DNA from 3 places in the Paenarthrobacter ureafaciens genome. Region 2 is predicted to be linked to each of the others. Evidence: riboswitches for the same ligand, from Rfam matches in the RefSeq annotation. Region 2 holds a riboswitch; each other region holds the start of a gene.
The links. A riboswitch is a leader RNA that binds a small molecule or an ion and turns the genes downstream of it on or off. The one in region 2 is predicted to bind cyclic di-AMP.

Region 1 (3,268 bases), 210 kb from region 2:
ACGTGCGGCTTCGGTGCGCTGGCGTGCGGCCACGGTGGGGTCACCGAATGTGGAACGTACGACGTCGAGTGCGGACCCGGGTGCGCTGGCGGGAGCAACGGCGACGGCGGCATAGCTTTCCGCGCCGGTCACGAGCGACTGGGCGTAAGCACGGATTTCCTGGGCCAGCTTGGCAATGGAGGTCCCGGCAGCAGCCGCGGTCTCTTCGTCAATACCCATGTAGAGCACGAATCCGCGGGCTACGTTGTCATTGGCCACGGGCCGGAGACGCTCGGACTGGGCCACCACCGGAGTGGGTGCCGTCATGGCTGCGGGCTCGGTAGCGGCAGGCACGGCGCGCAACTGTCCGTAGGAGTTCGGGTTGTAGCCCTGGGGAACGTAGCCCGGAGCCTGCTGGGCAGCAGCCTGGGTACCGGGTGCGTAACCGGGGCGGTTACCGAAACCGGGGCGGAGGCCGGCGTTGGAAGCGGCCTTGTTGGCGTTACGGACGGAGATGTGGACGTATCCGGATGCAACTGACATGGAGTGCTTACCTCAAAAGTGAATAGCCGTCATCGCGGCTTCGAATGCTGGTGTCCCCGCAATGAGTTTGGGGAGGGGCGCCCAACGGTGGGCTAGGGGGCGAATGCCTGAAACTTTTCTGGGGTGGGAAGTTAGGCTTGCATTCGACAACAGCGGGACTCGTCACCAGCGGGTGAGCTGGAGAAGATTGCTGCGGCTGCAGGTGCTGTTGAGTTCTTGTTCACATTGGAAGTGTGCAACGTAACAATGACAACACGCAAGTAACAAAGGGCGGAAACGTCCACATTCTGAGATAAGCGCGAGTATTGTGCCGCAAATCACAATTCAGCGGATTGCAAAAATGAATGCGGTTTTGTTCGGTCAAGGGCAGAAATATTGCGTTCTGGCTGAACTTTCTTCGATCAATGGCGCATGATGCCCCTCTGGATTCCCGCGAGCGCCCGACAAGCGGAATCTCACGATCTGAAACGGATGCTGTCCAATCGAAGTGGACGCCAGACTCGATATTCAGGCTCCCAATCTGCTAAAAGCTCCGAACGCCACCTGCGAACCCCCGCGCAGCCTCAGTGCCCCCGATTGTCGCGGCGCCGTGGCGCATCCTGCCCCGCCCTTCCTTGGGGCACATCCCCACCGCGGCGAATCCGGCAAGGCGACGCACCGGCGTCGTGATCTCTGTTACCTAAATGTGACTTTCGCTTGAACCTCCTGTACCGTCGAACGAGTGGGTCGCCCCAACCTTGGCCCACACCCGGGATGCGCCGAGCTCTGCCACTTCCCGGAGTTCCGTTCTGATTTCGAGGCAGAGACGGGGGACCCAGAGTCTCCGGGCCAGGCATTGCGCCGGCCCTTGGGGTGAAGCCGCAGCTACACGCGCGGCCGGATGACCTCATCCGAACCCGACAGCTAACTCCGCAGGCGCTGAGAGGTAATCACACATGTCTGAATTCAAGGATCAGTCGCGCCATGAGGCGCGTCACCGTGACGAAAACAACGCTCCCCTGACCAAGTCGCAGAATGTCCTGAAGAACGCTGCCCGCCAGGGTAGGACCGGCCACCGCATGTCGGTAGCAGCCGGCGTCGTCGCAGCCGCGCTGGGCGTTGCATCGCTCGGGCAGGCCGCAAACGCCACGTTCAACCTTCCGGAGATGAGCCAGGCAGCACAGACCCAGGCTTCGGTCCAGGTGGACCCGCAGACCCGCGAGAACGCTGCCGCTGAAGCCGCCGCCCAGGCTGAGGCCGCAAAGCGCGCCGCTGCTGAAAAGGCCGCAGCTGCCAAGGCCGCCGCCGAAAAGGCTGCTGCGGAGAAGGCTGCCGCAGAAAAGGCCGCAGCTGACAAGGCCGCCGCCGAGCAGGCTGCTGCTGCCCAGGCAGCAGCAGAGAAGGCTGCAGCCGACGCCGCCGCCAAGGCCGCTGCGGACAAGGCTGCCGCAGAAGCTGCTGCCGCCGCTGCAGCCCCCAAGGCCATTGATGATCCTGCCGCCGCAAAGGCCTACGCTGCCAGCATCCTGGCCAACTACGGCTGGGGTCCGGGTGAAATGACCGCCCTGAACACGCTCTGGGAAAAGGAATCGAACTGGCGCACCACTGCCACCAACGCTTCCAGCGGTGCTTACGGCATTGTCCAGTCGCTGCCGGCCGGCAAGATGGCTTCCGCCGGTGCTGACTGGCAGACCAACTACCAGACCCAGATCAAGTGGGGCCTGAACTACATCAAGGAACGCTACGGTTCGCCGTCCGCAGCCTTGGCATTCCACTTGGCCAACAACTGGTACTAAACCCGGACGTTGCCTGAGAAGCCGCTCCCGTTGCCGCCGCACGCACCAGTACCTACAGGAGCGGATGGCGGAACCGGGGGCGGCGTTGGCGTTTAACTAGGCTTCGGGTTCCTGCTCCACCGCACGCCGGACTGCTTCCACCGACGCCGCCACATCGGCGTCGTCCGTGGACCAGTTGCTGACGGAGATCCGCAGGATGTCCCGGCCCTGCCAGGAAGAACCTGACATCCACACGGCGCCTTCTGCCATGAGCCGCTGGGTGATCCTGCGCGTACGTTCGTCGCTCCCGAAACTCACCGAGACCTGCGTGAACACCACGTCATTGAGCACTTCCACCCCGGGGATCGAGGATAGGCCGTCAGCGAGCGCCCGCGCGTTCTCGGCCAACCGCTCCACCATGTCGATGACACCGTTCCGGCCCAATTGGCGCAGGGCAGCCCACACCGGAATACCGCGGGCGCGGCGGGACATCTCCGGAACTTTCTCGAAAGGGTCCCCCGGCCCGGCATCCGTCGCTATCAGGTAACTCGTATGAACGCTGAAGGCACGCCTCATGGCTTCGGGGCGGGCCACGATTGCCAGGCCGCAATCGTAGGGAACGTTGAGTGTCTTATGGGCATCGGTGGCCCAGGAATCAGCGAGCTCCACACCTGCCAGGCGTTCCCGCAGTTTCGGGCTCGCAGCCGCCCATAAACCAAAGGCGCCGTCCACGTGGACCCACGCACCACGGTCGCGGGCCACTCCGATGGAGTCAGCCATGGGATCGAAGGCGCCCGAGTGCAGGTTGCCGGCCTGGAGGCATAGGATCGCCGGGCCGGGTTGCTCTCCCATGGCGTCATCGAGCGCGTCGGGCAGGATCCGGCCTTCCCTGTCTGCGTCCACGGGAACACATGTCCCCAGGCCCAGATACCTCAAAGCGAGGTCCACCGCAGCGTGCCGCTCCCGCCCCGCGAACACCGTGATCCTCGGCG
Region 2 (3,268 bases):
ACGTGGTCTATGGTGTGGGCTGTCTTACCGCAGTAGGCGCAGCGGTGGCCGTCGCGGCGGAGAACTCCGCGCCGGCTGACGGCCGTAATCCTGTTGTACCGCGGCCGGATGTAGCGATTGAGGAGGATCACGGACGGGCGTCCCAGAATCTCCTGCGGCCCGACGACAGGTTCGTCGCCTTCGGCCACTACGCTTGCTTTTCCGGTGAGCACAAGGACCAGCGCCCGGCGGAAGGTAACTACCGCCAGCGGTTCATATCCAGCATTCAGAACGAGTGTGCGCATGCACGTACCTCTTAACGGCCGCACCCGCCAGGGGCACGAGGGCCGGCTGCCCTCTGCATGTACGGGCTGTGGATCGACACCATAAGAGTAAGCACTTATATGCCATATCAACGAATTATCAGTGGAATTAGCTTGTGATGTCGCCCACAGGCCCCGGTCCTGCCCCTTAAGACGGAAATACCCCGCAGGTGAAACCTGCGGGGTATTTCCTCAAAGTTCGATCAGCCGTTGACCCGGATGAAGACCGGACCCGAGCCGACGTTGACGCTGAACAGAGCAGTGGTGGATCCGTTCCATCCGCCATGCACTGCCATGCCGTTGCCGACGTAGACGGCGATGTGGGCCTGTCCGGCCAGACCACCGTTGGCGTAGTAAGCGAGGTCGCCCGGCTGGGCTTCCGCTGCGCTGACCGTACGTCCAAGGGAAAGGTAACCCGCAGGCCAGTCATGGAAGTTGATACCCACGGCTGCGAGGGAGTTGGTGACCAACATGGTGCAGTCCTGGGTCACGCCGAGCTGGGCGTAGGCTGCAGCGGCAATGGCCGCACCGAGGCCACTGGAAGCAGCCGGAGCCTTTGCTGCCGGTGCAGCGTTGCTGACTGCCACGGTTGCGCCGCCAGCAGCGTTGGAAGCTGAGGCAGTGGCTTCCTGTGCGGAGCTCTTCGCTTCAGCCTTGGCCGGGGCTTTCTCCACGACGGGCGCGGGCGCCTCGACCGTGGTGACAACCGGGCTCTCGTAGGAGATGGCAACGGTGGAGTCAGCGGCGATGGTGGACTGCACGACGGACTGGATGTCCAGGGAGGTGGTTGAGGTGGACTCGCGATCCACATTGGTATCCGCCGCATTGGCAGCAACGCCACTGGTCAGGACCAAGCCCGAAGCCGCGGCGATGACGGCTGCCTGGCGGCCGACGCCACCGGCGTTCACCGAAACTGCCTTTGCAATCACGGCAAGTGAGCTGGTCTTGGGAGCCTCGGCCCGGTGCCGCGCAACCTTGTTTGCACTGGTCATGATGATCTCTTTTCGTTTCCGCGTGCTGCTGGGAAGCACGCGGGTCATGGGCAGGCCAGCACCCGGGGGGCGCGCTGGCTTACCTGGACGGTTTTTAGCGCAGGGTGAAGAAGGAGGAGGTTCCGGTAGAAGCTACCGAGTGAAGCAGCGTGCCCTGGCTGGGGTTCAGGGCGCTGACCATCATGCCGTTGCCGACGTAAATGCCAACGTGGGCACCGCCGTTCTGCATGACGAGGTCGCCGGGAGCGGGAGTGCTGGTGGGCTTCATGGCGGTCCATGCATTGACGCGGGGGATGCTGATGCCGGCCTGCGCGTAAACCCACTGGGTGAAGCCGGAGCAGTCCCAACCGTTGGGGGTGGTGCCGCCCCAGACGTACGGGTGGCCGATGCCGGTGTACGCGATTGCTGCGAGGCCCGAAGCCGCGGCGCTGGCTGCGGAATCCTTGGAGCCGGCGGACTTGGCGGTGACTGCGCCCTCGCCCTGGCCGGCATTCTGGTTGCCGTTCGCCTGGGAGCGCTGCGTGGTCTGGGAAGCGCGCTGGATCTTGGGGGCTTCCTTGGTAACCACAACGGGGCTCTCAAAGGAAACAGTGGCGGTTGGTTCCGCCGTGACGACGGCGGTAGTCACCAGCTGCTGTGCGCTGGACTCAGCCTTGGAAACGTCAGTATCCGCTGCCTGGGCAGGAAGGCCGACGCTGAGGACCAAGCCCGATGCTGCTGCAAGGACTGCGGCCTGGCGGCCGACGGTTCCGGCATTCGCTGAAACAGCCTTGGAAAGAGTGTTCAACGGGGTAACCGTCTGGGCGCGGTGGCGCGCAGAAGTAGTGCGTGATGACACGAAGGTAGCCTCTCCCAATGCCTGCGAGGTGAGCTGTCGGATTCGGATGGGAGTCATCCGGCCACACGCCGTTGGAAGCGTTTGTGACTTAACCCCAAGGCCCTCTTTCGAAGACCAAAATTGGTTCCCCCGCCCCTGCCAGACGAATTATGCGAACGGACCTTGAGTGGTGGCAGAGCTAGGCAATCCACCCAAGTGCATCGGCCCCCTAAAAAGCCGATGCGCTTTGTACGGTACAACAGTTGAACTAAAATGTCACATTCAGATCACGGGGCGTGTCAAGAATGCGAGAGACGACCATCAACTCGGGTTAGAGCCAGCCCATGGGGTCGACGACTTCGCCGTTGACCTGGACTTCGAAGTGGAGGTGGCAGCCGGTGGAAGCGCCCGTGGTGCCGCTCAAGGCAACGGTGTCTCCGCGATTCACGGTGTCGCCGACCTTGACTTTGAATGACGACAAGTGGTTGTAGGTGGTTTCCAGGCCGTTGCCATGGTCCACCACCACGCGGTTGCCTCCACCGTATTCGTGCCAACCCGCAAAGGTGACCTTGCCCGCCGCAGCAGCGTGGACTGCCGTGCCGCACTGGGCCACGAAGTCCTGGCCGCGGTGGAAATCGCCGCTGCCGCCTGTCAGCGGGCTGATGCGGTAGCCGAACGGTGATGCGGTGCTGAGGGTGTCCAACGGGCTGGCCATGGTGCCCTTGGAGGAGCTGGCCTGGATGCTTCCCACGGACTGGGCGCTCAGCAACTGCTTGAGCTTGCCGTCGGGATCCGCCTTGGTTGCCACCGCGGCGCGGCTGAAGTCGATCTTGGCGGACGCTTCCGCGGAGACCTCTGGCTGGCTCCCGCCGCCCACAGCCAGTGCGGCCTCAGTCTGCCCGGACTCGGACGTGGCCATGACGGGACTCGTTGCAGGCAGGCCGACAGTGAGCGCAAGACCGGTAGCAGCGAGTGCTACGCCGGCCTTCTGCCCTACACCACTGGCTGCTGCGAAATCGGCCACCTGGCGCATCGGGCTCTTACGGCGGCGCACCTGACGCTGGGTGTCGCGGGGCCGGATCTCCGATACTACGCGGGCTGGCCGCAGCTCAGTAGCGGGGCCGGTAGCGCGTCGACGGCCCCTGACGTTCTGCGAA
Region 3 (3,268 bases), 1.4 Mb from region 2:
TCCAACGTGGTGGAGTTTGCCGGAATCGTCATAGAGCCCCAGCAGCATCGACCCCACGACGTCCGCCGTCTTGTGCCAACGGAAACCGGCCACCACGCAGTCCGCCGTCCGTTCATGCTTGGTCTTGAACATCACCCGCTTGTTCGGCTGGTAGGTACCGTCGAGCGGTTTGGACAGCACGCCGTCGAGCCCTGCTCCCTCAAGCTGCACGAACCATTCCTGTGCCCGCTCAAGGTCGGTGACCGCAGGCGTCACGTACACGGGCGGCTCGGCATCGGCGAGCGCCTTTTCCAGCGCAGCACGGCGCTCGGAGAACGGCCGGGCAGTGAGGTCTTCGTCCCCGAGGGCCAGGAGGTCGAACCCGACGAAGGAGGACGGCGTCTTCTCTGCAAGCATCCGGACGCGGCTGTCGGCGGGGTGGATGCGCTGCTGCAGTCCTTCGAAGTCGAGCCGGTTGCCGGAAATAAGGATGATCTCGCCATCCACCACGCATTTCTCCGGCAGGTTCTTCTTCAACGCCTCCACCAGCTCAGGGAAGTACCGGGTCATGGGTTTCTCGTTCCGGCTGCCCAGGATGACGTCATCCCCGTCCCTGAAGACGATGGTCCGGAACCCGTCCCATTTGGGTTCGTAGTGCCCAACCTCAGGAATGTTGGGCACGGATTTGGCGAGCATGGGCGAAACGGGTGGCATCACGGGTAGGTCCATAGCTCATGTCTACCGACCGGTAGACGCCGAAAGCTAGTGCTCACCAGGGATATGTGGACGGTGTGTGGCGCGTCCGTCCGTCAGCGCGGGCGCTGCCGGCCCTCATGTACCGTCCGTTACATTAATGTGACTTTACTTCCCTGCTGCTGTAACTTCGTAGGGCGACCCGTATCTCCGCTGGGCCGCTTCCGGGCTGACGCCGAGCTCTGCCGCATCCCGGAATCCCGCCAGACCCGCGGCAGAGACGGGGGACCCAGAGTTCCCGGGCCTGTTCCCCGCAGGCCCTTGGGGTGAAGCCGCCACGTGCGGCCGGACGGCCTCGTCCGAACCCGACAGCTAACCTCGCAGGCGTTGAGAGGCAAACACCATGTCCCCAACCATGGATCAGCCGCGCCGTGCCCAAGGGGACGGCCAGCCCACCAAGCCAACCGGACGCCGTCGGGCCCAGCCCAGCGGTCCGGCCACCGAAATGGAAAGCACGACGGCGGCACCCGCCACCGCAACCGACCCCACCGCTGCGCCCATGACACGAGCGCAGCGTCGGGCGATGGAACGCGAGCGCGCGGCCCAGGCAGTCGTGGCTCCGGAAGCTGCACCGAGTGCAGAGTCCGTCTCCAAAACCCCCGCTGAATCCCCCACCGAAGAGCCGCGCACCGAAGCCATCCCGGTAGTTGCCGCTCCTCCGCGCTCGGAGTCCACTACGCCCGGGCCGCCCACGGCTGCCATCCCCGTGGTGAAGGCCACGCCGGCGGAGCCTGCCGCTGAGGCCGAGCCCGCGACTGCCGCTATTCCGGTGGTTTCGGCGCACGTTGCCGCCGAGGCCGGGACCGCCCAGCCCAAGACGCCGGCCCGGATCGCCGCTGACGCTACAGCCGCCGCCGGACTGGCCAGTCGCAAGACCGCCCGGGGCCAACACGACGGCGCACGCCCTGCGGCAGGACGAGCCGCTGCAAGACGCAATGCTGCGAAGTCGGCCTTTGGTTCCTTTGCTTCCTCATCCTTCACCAAGGAACCCCACGCCGTCCTGACCAAGGCAGCGTCCGTGAAGACCATGAGCCAGCGCATGGCGGTGGTCGCCGGAGCACTGGGCCTGGTCCTCACGGTGGGAACGGTAAGCCAAGCCATGGACCTGCCGATCTTCGGCCAGGACACCCAAAACCAGGCCAGTGGCGCTAACAATTCCGGCGAAGGCCGGGCAACGGGCTCGGCCACTCCTGGCCCGACGCCGTCCTACTCCACCGCGTCCTCGACGTCGGCCGCTACGACGGATACCGGGCAGTCCGCAGTCGAAGCAGCCTCTCCGGCAGCGGCAGCACCGCCGTCGTCCACTCCGACGCCGCAGGTTTCGTTGGCCGACCCCAAGTGGATTCCGTCCAACGCCCCTTCGGCCGTGGTTCCGGTACCGGGCGTGACGTCGCCCGTTCCGAGTCAGCCGGCACCGCCGTCGGACAACATCACGGCGCCTTCGCCCAGCACGACGCCTTCAACGACGACGACGCCAACCACCACCCCAACGCCCACGCCGACGACGACGCAGACTTCCAAGCCGCGGCCCAGCGACTCCCCGAAGCCGGGCTCCGCCCCTAAGTCCAGCGCACCGACGGAGGTTCCGAGCCTGGACGTGGACGGCCTGCTCGACGCAGCCAAGGGGGTCCTCAAGTGAGCACCCGCATGCCCCGCACCACTACCCACATCGGCTGGCACGGCCGGTACTGCTGCAGCAGCCGGACGGCCACTTTCCGCCATCGGATGGGCCGCTGGAGCCACCAGCGGTTGCGCCGTTTCTGACGGGCGCCGCAAAAAAGCCAAGAAGGCAGGGACCCAGCAAGGGTTCCTGCCTTCTGTTCTGCCACCTGACTGTTCTGCCACCCGACTGTTCTGCCACCCGGCTCTTCCGCCCCCGGGTCGGTCACATGTTTCGCTACCCCAAGAGCCACGCGACCACCAGCAAGGCCCCCACGCAGAGCACTGTGGTCAGGAGGATGACGTCGCGCGCAACAACAGTGCCACGGCCGTACGGGGAAGCGAAAAGGAACACATTCTGTGCCGTGGGAAGCGCACCCATGATGACCACCGCCAGGAGGTGCTGCCCTTCGAGCCCGAAGACGAACCGCCCCAGCGCCCAGACCACCAAGGGCATCCCCACGAGTTTCAGGAGCGTCGCCACCACGGTTTCCACCCGGCCGTCGCCCTTCTGCAGCGGAGCGCGGCCCGCCAAGGACATCCCGAAGGCGAGCAGCACCATGGGAACGGCAGCTCCGGCCAACATATCGATGGGCCGCTGGACCAGTTCCGGAACCTCCCACCGGGTCAACGCCACCACCACACCCAGCGCTGACGCGATGATCATGGGATTCCCCAACGGCTGCAGCACTACCCGCTTCCAGGGAATTTTCGCCCCTCCGGCCACACCAAGGATGGTGACATAGAAGGGCGCCAGGACCAGGAGTTGCACCAGCAGGACCGGGGCAACGTGCTGGGCCGTTCCCACCGCGTAGAGGGAAACGGGGATCCCGATGTTGTTGGCATTGGCATAGCTGCTGGCCATGGCTCCCACGGC

Region 1: it holds a riboswitch for cyclic di-AMP, as region 2 does, so the genes downstream of both, AUR_RS14055 (aggregation-promoting factor C-terminal-like domain-containing protein) here and AUR_RS15015 (C40 family peptidase) in region 2, are expected to answer to the same signal.
Region 3: it holds a riboswitch for cyclic di-AMP, as region 2 does, so the genes downstream of both, AUR_RS08500 (hypothetical protein) here and AUR_RS15015 (C40 family peptidase) in region 2, are expected to answer to the same signal.

What each region holds. Positions count from the first base shown of each region.
Region 1 is NZ_SBHM01000007.1:2,081,327-2,084,594, reverse strand. It holds gene AUR_RS14060 (winged helix-turn-helix domain-containing protein) at 1-522, opposite strand, end outside; cyclic di-AMP (ydaO/yuaA leader) riboswitch at 1,299-1,452, shown strand; gene AUR_RS14055 (aggregation-promoting factor C-terminal-like domain-containing protein) at 1,458-2,297, shown strand; gene AUR_RS14050 (pyridoxal phosphate-dependent decarboxylase family protein) at 2,394-3,268, opposite strand, start outside.
Region 2 is NZ_SBHM01000007.1:2,291,488-2,294,755, reverse strand. It holds gene AUR_RS15025 (HNH endonuclease) at 1-284, opposite strand, end outside; gene AUR_RS15020 (NlpC/P60 family protein) at 506-1,294, opposite strand; gene AUR_RS15015 (C40 family peptidase) at 1,389-2,132, opposite strand; cyclic di-AMP (ydaO/yuaA leader) riboswitch at 2,137-2,296, opposite strand; gene AUR_RS15010 (M23 family metallopeptidase) at 2,443-3,268, opposite strand, start outside.
Region 3 is NZ_SBHM01000007.1:928,545-931,812, forward strand. It holds gene AUR_RS08495 (ATP-dependent DNA ligase) at 1-708, opposite strand, end outside; cyclic di-AMP (ydaO/yuaA leader) riboswitch at 924-1,073, shown strand; gene AUR_RS08500 (hypothetical protein) at 1,076-2,371, shown strand; gene AUR_RS08505 (AEC family transporter) at 2,630-3,268, opposite strand, start outside.